Regions from separate parts of the Ensifer sp. ENS10 genome, predicted to be linked through region 1. Evidence: riboswitches for the same ligand, from Rfam matches in the RefSeq annotation. Region 1 holds a riboswitch; each other region holds the start of a gene.
What was found. A riboswitch is a leader RNA that binds a small molecule or an ion and turns the genes downstream of it on or off. The one in region 1 is predicted to bind thiamine pyrophosphate.
Positions count from the first base shown of each region.

Region 2: another riboswitch for thiamine pyrophosphate. It lies ahead of thiB (thiamine ABC transporter substrate binding subunit); the one in region 1 lies ahead of thiC (phosphomethylpyrimidine synthase ThiC).
Region 3: another riboswitch for thiamine pyrophosphate. It lies ahead of thiD (bifunctional hydroxymethylpyrimidine kinase/phosphomethylpyrimidine kinase); the one in region 1 lies ahead of thiC (phosphomethylpyrimidine synthase ThiC).
Region 4: another riboswitch for thiamine pyrophosphate. It lies ahead of thiO (glycine oxidase ThiO); the one in region 1 lies ahead of thiC (phosphomethylpyrimidine synthase ThiC).

Region 1 covers NZ_JACVAS010000004.1:161,811-164,006, forward strand. Annotated here, with positions in the region: gene IB265_RS16585 (sigma-54 dependent transcriptional regulator) at 1-488, shown strand, start outside; TPP riboswitch at 584-712, shown strand; gene thiC (phosphomethylpyrimidine synthase ThiC) at 803-2,196, shown strand, end outside.
Region 2 covers NZ_JACVAS010000006.1:236,999-239,194, reverse strand. Annotated here, with positions in the region: gene thiP (thiamine/thiamine pyrophosphate ABC transporter permease ThiP) at 1-307, opposite strand, end outside; gene thiB (thiamine ABC transporter substrate binding subunit) at 315-1,343, opposite strand; TPP riboswitch at 1,393-1,511, opposite strand; gene IB265_RS21660 (GNAT family N-acetyltransferase) at 1,657-2,142, shown strand.
Region 3 covers NZ_JACVAS010000013.1:179,033-181,228, reverse strand. Annotated here, with positions in the region: gene IB265_RS31920 (hypothetical protein) at 1-179, shown strand, start outside; TPP riboswitch at 484-586, shown strand; gene thiD (bifunctional hydroxymethylpyrimidine kinase/phosphomethylpyrimidine kinase) at 833-1,642, shown strand; gene IB265_RS31910 (glycosyltransferase family 4 protein) at 1,799-2,196, opposite strand, start outside.
Region 4 covers NZ_JACVAS010000004.1:311,431-313,626, reverse strand. Annotated here, with positions in the region: gene thiS (sulfur carrier protein ThiS) at 1-76, opposite strand, end outside; gene thiO (glycine oxidase ThiO) at 73-1,044, opposite strand; gene IB265_RS17290 (hypothetical protein) at 1,102-1,239, shown strand; TPP riboswitch at 1,205-1,325, opposite strand; gene bioB (biotin synthase BioB) at 1,714-2,196, shown strand, end outside.

The DNA.
Region 1 (2,196 bases):
GCGGGGACTTTCGTGAAGATCTCTACTTCCGATTGAACGTCGTAACGCTGTCGATCCCGCCGCTGCGCGAGCGCCGCGATGATATCCCGCTGCTCTTTTCGCACTTCCTGACGCGGGCGGCGGAGCGCTTCAAGCGGGACGTGCCTCACGTCTCGCCGGCAGTGCAGCAACACCTGATGACCCATGCCTGGCCCGGCAATGTGCGCGAACTCTCACATTTTGCCGAACGCGTGGCGCTCGGCGTCGAAGGCCCGCTGGGACAGCCGGTTGCGCCAGCAGAACAGCCGGGTTTCGCGCTACCGGAACGGCTCGAACACTACGAGGCAGAGATCCTGAAGGAAGTGCTTCGCGCCCAGCGCGGCGACGTCAAGGCGACGATCGAGGCGCTCGGTATTCCGCGCAAGACATTCTACGACAAGCTCCAGCGCCACGGCATCAACCGAGCCGACTATGCGGAGCGCGGCGTTCCGGAAAAATCCGGCAGCTAACTCTCGTCAGCGGCCAAAATACACCCAAAAATTGCATCTTCGTCGACGGGCGAATTCGCGCTTGACGACCCGTGCCGTTCGATGGCTATCTCTTGGGCATTCACCAGGGGGGTCCCGCAAGGGGCTGAGATTCTGCTGGATGGCCGGCTTACCGGCTGTGGCGCAGTGACCCGTTGAACCTGATCCAGTTCATACTGGCGTAGGGACGGTGCAGATATCGAAGCCAGGATTCCGTGCGTCCAGCACCTGGCGGAGCGTCTTTCATCCTTCCGGCATCAGAACTGGGTCTCCAATCGCAAACTTGGAGCCTCGTCATGAATATTGCCACAAAGCCCACCCCTCTCACGGTCACCCAAGGCCCGCTTCCCGCCTCCCGCAAGGTCCACAAATCAGGCATCCTCCACCCGGATATCCGCGTGCCGATGCGCGAGATCGCGCTGCACCCGACCTCCGGCGAGCCGCCGGTTACCGTCTACGATTCCTCCGGCGCCTATACCGCCGACGATGCGGAGATCAGCATCGAGGCGGGGCTGCCGCGACTCCGTCGCAACTGGATCGTCGGGCGCGGCGACGTGGAAACCTACGAGGGGCGCATCGTCCGTCCTGAAGACAACGGTTTTGCCAGCGGCGACCGGCTGACGCCGACCTTCCCGTTCCAGCACGCGCCGCTCAAGGCGACTGGCGGCAAGGCGGTAACGCAGCTTGCCTACGCCCGCGCCGGCATCATCACGCCGGAGATGGAGTTCGTGGCGATCCGCGAGAACCTCGGCCGCGATGCGGCACGCGCGATAGCTCGCGACGGCGAAAGCTTCGGCGCCCATATCCCCGACCATGTGACACCGGAGTTCGTGCGCCAGGAAATCGCCAGCGGCAGAGCGATCCTGCCCGCCAACATCAACCATCCGGAATCCGAGCCGATGATCATCGGGCGGAACTTCCTGGTGAAAATCAACGCCAATATCGGCAACTCCGCTGTCACCTCGTCGATGGCCGAGGAGGTCGAGAAGATGGTCTGGGCGACGCGGTGGGGCGCCGATACGGTTATGGACCTTTCGACCGGCCGCAACATCCACAACATCCGCGAATGGATCATCCGCAATTCACCGGTGCCGATCGGCACCGTGCCGCTCTACCAGGCTCTGGAAAAGGTCAATGGCATTGCCGAGGACCTCAACTGGGAGGTCTATCGCGACACGCTGATCGAGCAGGCCGAACAGGGCGTCGATTATTTCACCATCCATGCTGGCGTACGCCTGCACTACATCCCGCTCACCGTCGATCGCGTCACCGGCATCGTCTCCCGCGGCGGCTCGATCATGGCCAAGTGGTGTCTGCATCACCACAAGGAAAGCTTCCTCTACGAGCATTTCGAGGAGATCTGCGACATCTGCCGCGCCTATGACGTCTCCTTCTCGCTCGGCGACGGATTGCGCCCGGGCTCGATCGCCGATGCCAACGACGCGGCGCAGTTTGCCGAACTCGAAACGCTCGGCGAACTCACCAAGATCGCCTGGGCGAAGGATTGTCAGGTGATGATCGAGGGCCCCGGCCACGTGCCGATGCACAAGATCAAGGAGAACATGGACAAGCAGCTCGCCGTCTGCGGCGAGGCGCCGTTCTATACGCTTGGGCCGCTGACGACGGACATCGCTCCGGGCTACGACCACATCACGTCAGGCATCGGCGCTGCGATGATCGGCTGGTTCGG
Region 2 (2,196 bases), on a different contig from region 1:
GAACGGGCAGGCCGAGCGGCAGCGCCATCAGCCGCAACAGCCAGATCCGGCCGAAGAAACGCGGCCGCCGCGCCAGCGCCCGCGCCACCGGTATCGCGAAGAGCACGGATAGCAGAGTGGAAAGGCTTGCCTGCAGCAGCGTGAAGCGGGTGACGCGCCAGATATAGGCGTCGAACAGAGTGCCTTCGTCCGTGCCGCCGGTTTGGGCGAGCAAGGCGGCGATCGCCAGGCCGACGAAGAGCAGGAAGGCGCCGAGGCAAATCGCCCCGGCGACAACAGTCATGCGGTTTTCGCGAAGTGCGAACAATCCGGCCTCAGTTCTTGCTCATGGCAGCAAGCCACTCGTCGATCCAGGCCTTGCGGTTCTTCGCGACCTCTTCCGATGGCAGCAGGAAGGTCTTCTCCGGGTTGACCAGCTTGTTGAAGGCGTCCGGCAGCGGCTCCTTGGTTGCTGCGACCGGCATCATCCAGTTGGTTGTCGGAATGATCGACTGGAATTCCGGACCGGTCATGAACGCGAGGAACTGCTTTGCCAGTTCCGGCTCCTTGGCACTCTTGGTCATGCCGGCGACTTCGATCTGGATGTAGTGACCTTCCGAGAAGGTGGCCGCCTGGTAGCGCTCGGTGTTCTCAGCGACCATGTGGTAGGCGGGCGAGGTGGTGTAGGAGAGCACCATCGGCGCTTCGCCCTTGGTGAAGAGGCCATAGGCTTCCGACCAGCCGGGGGTGACGGTCAGAACACGGTCCTTGAGCTTCGCCCAGGCAGCACCCGCCTCGTCGCCATAGACCGCCTTGACCCAAAGCAGCAATCCGAGGCCCGGCGTCGAGGTGCGCGGGTCCTCGATGACGATCTTCTGCGACGCGTCGCCTTCGACCAGTTCCTTGAGGCTCTTCGGCGGTGTCTTCAGGGTCTCGGTGTCGTAGACGACGGCGAAATGGCCGTAGTCATAGGGCAGGAAGGTGTCGTCGGAGAAGTTGCCGGGCACCTTCAGGTCCTTCGCTTCGATGCCATGCGGTGCGAAGAAGCCCGTTGCCTTTGCTTCCGCCACGAGGTTGGTGTCGAGACCGAGCACGATGTCGGCCTTCGAGGCAGCACCCTCGAGCTTTAGGCGCGTCAAGAGTTCGACGCCATCGGCAACACCGACATAGTTGACCTTACATTCGCAGGTCTTTTCGAAGGCTTCCGCCACCTTGGCGCCCGGCCCCCATTCGGTGATGAAGCTTTCATAGGTGTAGACGGTCAGCGTCTTGTCGGCAGCGGCGGCATAACCGGTGAAAACAAGGCTTGCGCTTGCGGCCAGCGCTAGCCGGCTAAGTATTTTGAGCTGTGATGAATTGAACATGCGAAGCACCTCTCCCAAAGTTCGTTGTTGCACGGGAAAAGGGCGTATCGGTGCGATCGCGTCTAATCCCTCCGCCGGTATGAGCCGGATCAGGTTCCGCGGGTTGGCGTTTTGACGCCTCTCAGCCTCCGGCCGCCATGCGGTCGGGAGGCACCCCGTTAGAGCGGCAAGAGATTTACCGCTGCGGCGGCTCCATGGCAAGCGGTGTTTGGAATGGGCGACGCATGGGGCGAGCCCATTTTCTGTCGGGCGTTTTCGCCAACCGGCAACTGCGCTATGACACCATCACGCTTGGCCGCAAGGAGGAAATCCCATGCCAGATATGCTAGTTCGACTTTATGCCCTTCCGGCAGAGCCCCAGTCGCGGCTTGGTTCAGGCATCAGCATCCGTCGCGCCATGGCGCCGGAACGCCGTCTGGTGGTCTCCTGGATCGAAAAGACGTTTGGCGCCGGCTGGGCAGGCGAAGCGGAAGCTGCCTTCTCCTCGACCCCGACACGCATGCACGTCGCGGTGCACGACGAAAAGATCGTCGGCTTTGCCTGCCACGACGTGACAGCGCTCGGCTTCTTCGGCCCAACCGGCGTCGATGAAGGTATGCGTGGGCAGGGCATCGGCGAGGCGCTGCTGCTTGCAAGCCTGACGGCGATGCGCGAGGCGGGCTACGGCTATGCGGTCATCGGTGGCGTCGGTCCGGCGAAGTTCTACGAGCGCGTGGCCGGCGCGATCGAAATTCCCGATTCAACACCCGGGATCTATGCCGGCATGCTATTCCCGGAACCGGTGCCGGAAGGACACTGACGGCTTCGGCAAATTGCTGCGATCGCAGCGGTTTGCGGTTTTCTTCGTTTTCCT
Region 3 (2,196 bases), on a different contig from region 1:
AGCCGCGACAGACTGAGAATGTTAGTCTGCAGGCCTTCATCAAGGCCAATCCGGATTGCCTGGAGTTCACCGATCAGTGCTCGCATTGCGCGGTCGTCAACGGCGTTGCCGAATGCTCGACGGCGGAGATAGCTTGCATCAAGCGAGAGAACCAGTGCACTAAGCGGACAGCTAAATAGAACATTGCGGTCAGAAATTTCCCGCAGCCGTTCAGCAACATGCAGGGACCGGTTTCCTAAGTTGCCTTCCGAAGCTCCGGTTCGCGTTCCAAACCCCCTTGCCTTAACGGCCTTGACGTGGCTAGTCTACCAGCGTCTGTGAAGTCGAACGCTCAGACGGAAGGCTCCTTATGCTCTTGAGGCAAAAGGGGCCTTTTTCTGTTTGTATCCTTTAAGGGCCTCCTTCGCCCGCATCGAACCGGCTTACATACGCGCATGCTGAACTCAAGCAATTGACATCCCCTCCCACGCTCCCATAGCATTCATGCCTGCCGAGGGGCGCACCTGACGGTGCTGAGATGGCGGTGAGCCAGACCCTTGAACCTGATCCGGATCATACCGGCGTAGGAACGGCAAGGGCCTTTCTGGCACTCCCGCGTCTTCGCCGTTCATCCGGATCTCCGTGATTTTGGTTTCGGGAGATCGTTGGTGCCAATACGCTGTTCAGAATGTAGCGACGTAGAACTACAGGGAGCGGGGCGACCGACCCATCGGCTCAATCTATCTTCCAGGTTGCCCGGAAGACCCGCCTCAGTTTGCGCGTGTTTGAGCCGGTGGCTTGAGTGCGCGCTCGCCATCATTGGACCCGCTTCTACATTTCAGCGGAGCCAGGCATGACCGCTATCGCCGTTACCATCGCAGGCTCAGATTCCGGTGGCGGTGCCGGTATCCAGGCGGATCTGAAGACGTTTTCGGCGATCGGCGTCTATGGTGCCAGCGTGATCACGGCCATCACCGCGCAAAACACCCGCGGGGTAGCGGCCGTCGAGGATATCTCTCCGGCTGTTGTCACAGCTCAGATCGATGCCGTGTTTTCGGATCTCGCGGTTGGCGCTGCGAAGGTCGGAATGGTGTCCCGCCAGGAGACCATTGCTGCGATCGCGTCCGGTTTGAAGCGATACGGGCATTTAGCAGTCATCGATCCGGTGATGGTCGCCACTTCAGGGGACATTTTGTTACGTCCGGATGCGATCGCGACGCTCAAGGAGGAATTGCTGCCGCTTGGGCTTATCGTGACGCCCAACCTGCCCGAAGCGGCTCTGTTGACGGGCCGCGCGATTGCCGAGAACGAGACGGAAATGGCCCGGCAGGCGGAGATGCTCCTGAAGCTTGGTGTGCGCGCCGTGCTGATGAAAGGCGGGCATGCCAAGGGCGATGAAGCGGCTGATATCCTCTTTAACGGGGACACTTCCTTGCGCCTGTCGCGCCCGCGGGTTGAGACGACAAACGATCATGGCACCGGCTGCACGTTGTCTGCCGCAATCGCCGCCGGTCTTGCCCGTCGGCAGACGCTTCAAGACGCGGTTATCGCTGCCAAGGCCTATCTGCATGAGGCGCTTGTTGCCGCAGCAGCGCTCAAAATCGGGCAGGGGCGGGGACCGGTTCATCACTTCCATCGATGGTGGGCACCGAACGGCGATTAATTCCATTCCGGCGCTTGGCGCCGGTTCCACCGTTCAAGTTGACCTTTAAAAAACCAGGACATTCCATTGCCCGATAAGCAATGGAATGTCCGTCGAGTCGGGAAGTCGGCCGCTTGTAAATGCGAGGTGAGTGCCGGGGACGGAGCGCTTTTCGGTTCAGGCCACAGCGGCGCTGGGGTGCACCGGCTGCTCCTCCTTGAGCAGTTTCCGGTAGAGCGCGACATGTTCGCGGCCGCAGTCGACATGGCTTATCGGGCGCCTGAGCGTTGCCCTGAGGTTGTCCCATGACCTTGGCGTGCTCAGCACGTCTATAAGGCGATCGGCAAGGTCTTGTGCGCTGCCGGTCCGGAAATGATAGCCGTCCAGCCGGTCGCGGACTTTTTCGGCCATGCCGCCGATGTCGGAGCAAATAATCGGCCGGCCATGGTGCAGCGCTTCCTGGATCACGATCGGCGAGTTTTCCCACCAGACAGATGGCATCACAACCCAGTCAACCGATCGCATCAGCCGCGGCATGTCCTGGTTTTGGTAGGAGCCGTAAAAGCGGACGCGGC
Region 4 (2,196 bases), 150 kb from region 1:
AGTCGAGTGCGGCCAGGAGTTCGGCAAGGGTCGTGACTGTGAGGTCGTGATCCTCGCCGTTGACGGTCAATTTCATGCGGCGTCTCCCTTCAGGTTCCGGGTAAGGGCAAGGTTCGCCGCTTCCTCGGCCAGGGCCGGTGAAAGCAGGAAGCCGTGGCGATAGAGCCCGTTGAGCGTGATGGTGTTTCCGGCGCGCATGACGCGCGGCAGATTGTCGGCAAAGGCCGGCCGGACGCCGGTGCCGGTTTCGAGAAGGCGCGCCTCGCCGAAGGCGGGGTGAAGCGCATAGGCTGCGTTCAGCAATTCCATCAGCGAACGGGCGGCAATCGGACCGCCGTCGTCGGTTTCGATCATGGTCGCTCCGCACATGAACAGACCATTGCCGCGCGGTACGATGTAGAGCGGGATGCGCGGGTGGATGAGACGGACTGGCCGCGACAATTCCACTTCGCCCGTCTGCAGATAGAGCATCTCGCCGCGCACGCCGCGCAGGCCGGCGATGGCGCCGATCCGCGAAGCGCCGCTGCAGTCGGCGATCAGATCGCTGTCGCTGCTATTATCCGCCTCGCCGATGAAGGCGACGCCGTTCTCGACGAGCTTTTGCCGCAGCAAGACAAGCGCCCGGCGCGGGTCGAGATGCGCCTCGCCGGGGAAGAACAACGCCTCTCGGAAGCGACCGGCAAGCGCCGGCTCCAGCCTCGCGATCGCTTCTCCGCCGAGCCATTCGAAGCCGGACGTGCGCGAAGCGAAGCGTTTGAGTTCGCCGACGTCTCGCGGCGGAGCGACGACGAGGGTGCCGTTGCGTGACACTTCGCCCGGAAGCGCGCGGTCCCACCAGTCGATGGCGCCGATGCCGCGCGTCAGCACCGTTTCCTCGGCGCTCTCGCGTTCGCACCAGGGCGCCAGCATGCCGCCGGCAAACCACGAGGCCGCCCCGCCGAAGTCTGGCTGCCGCTCGGCAACGGCCACCTCGACGCCGCGGCCCGCCAGCTCATGCGCCAAGGTCAGCCCGCCGACGCCGGCACCTTTGATCAGGACACGCATGGTCAATGCGCCCAGCTGCGGCGAGCCGAACGTCGGCCAGAAGGAAGCAGAATCGCGATGAAGATACGCATTGCCGAGGCTCCATTGTTGGAGACCCAGCTCGGACCGGAAGAGAGGGAAGGACGCCTTGCCGAGATCTGCTCGCGCGAACGCGAATGCGGCAGCGATGTCTGCACCGTCCCTACGCCAGTATGAACTGGATCAGGTTCAACGGGTCACTGCGCCGCGGAAACCGCCTAGCAGAATCTCAGCCCCTTGTCGGGACACCCCTGGTGAATGCTTCAAACTGAGCGGCTGGATCGGATTTTGTCAAGGGCTGCCGGTGTGTACCTCGTGCGCAAAAAATTATCTATAAAAAGTGGAAGGACATGTGTTCTTGAGGCTCGCTGGTGTCGGTAGCGGGCATCGGTCGAGAGATCTACGGCTAGTGCAAGGCGCAAGGTCCCGAAAATCCGGGCATCTGGCCGTTGCTGTCATCGCCATCAGCTGATGCCGCCGAGGCGGAAAGTCGCGGTATTTGCCCTTCTGACCGCAGCCGTCGAGGCACGAAAAAGCACGACAAGGTTGAGTCATTGCAATTAGGTCTCCTTTTAGATGGTTGCTCGATGCAGTGTCCGTGAAAATTATAGATAATAATGGATTCTATCTATTCTGGGGAAGTGAACGAACATGCTCGACACAAACAGTTCGACTGAGCCGACCTCCGGAGCTACGAAGCCCGGCAAAACCGGTTGGAATCTGGGCGACGCGCAAAAAATCTATAATTTGCCGTTCAACGACCTTCTGTATCGTGCGCAGTCCGTTCACCGCGCCCAGTTCGACCCCAATGCCATCCAGATGAGCCGCCTGCTCTCGATCAAGACCGGCGGCTGTGCCGAAGACTGCGGCTATTGCAGCCAGTCGGCACACTACCCGACGGGGCTGAAAGCGTCGAAACTGATGGAAGTCGAACAGGTTCTTGCAGAGGCACGCAAAGCGAGGGATGGCGGCGCGACGCGCTATTGCATGGGCGCCGCCTGGCGCAGCCCGAAGGAGCGCGACATGGAGGCGATCGTCGCCATGGTCCGCGGCGTCCGGTCGCTCGGCATGGAGACCTGCATGACGCTTGGCATGCTGACGCCGGAACAATCCGGGCGGCTCGCAGATGCCGGG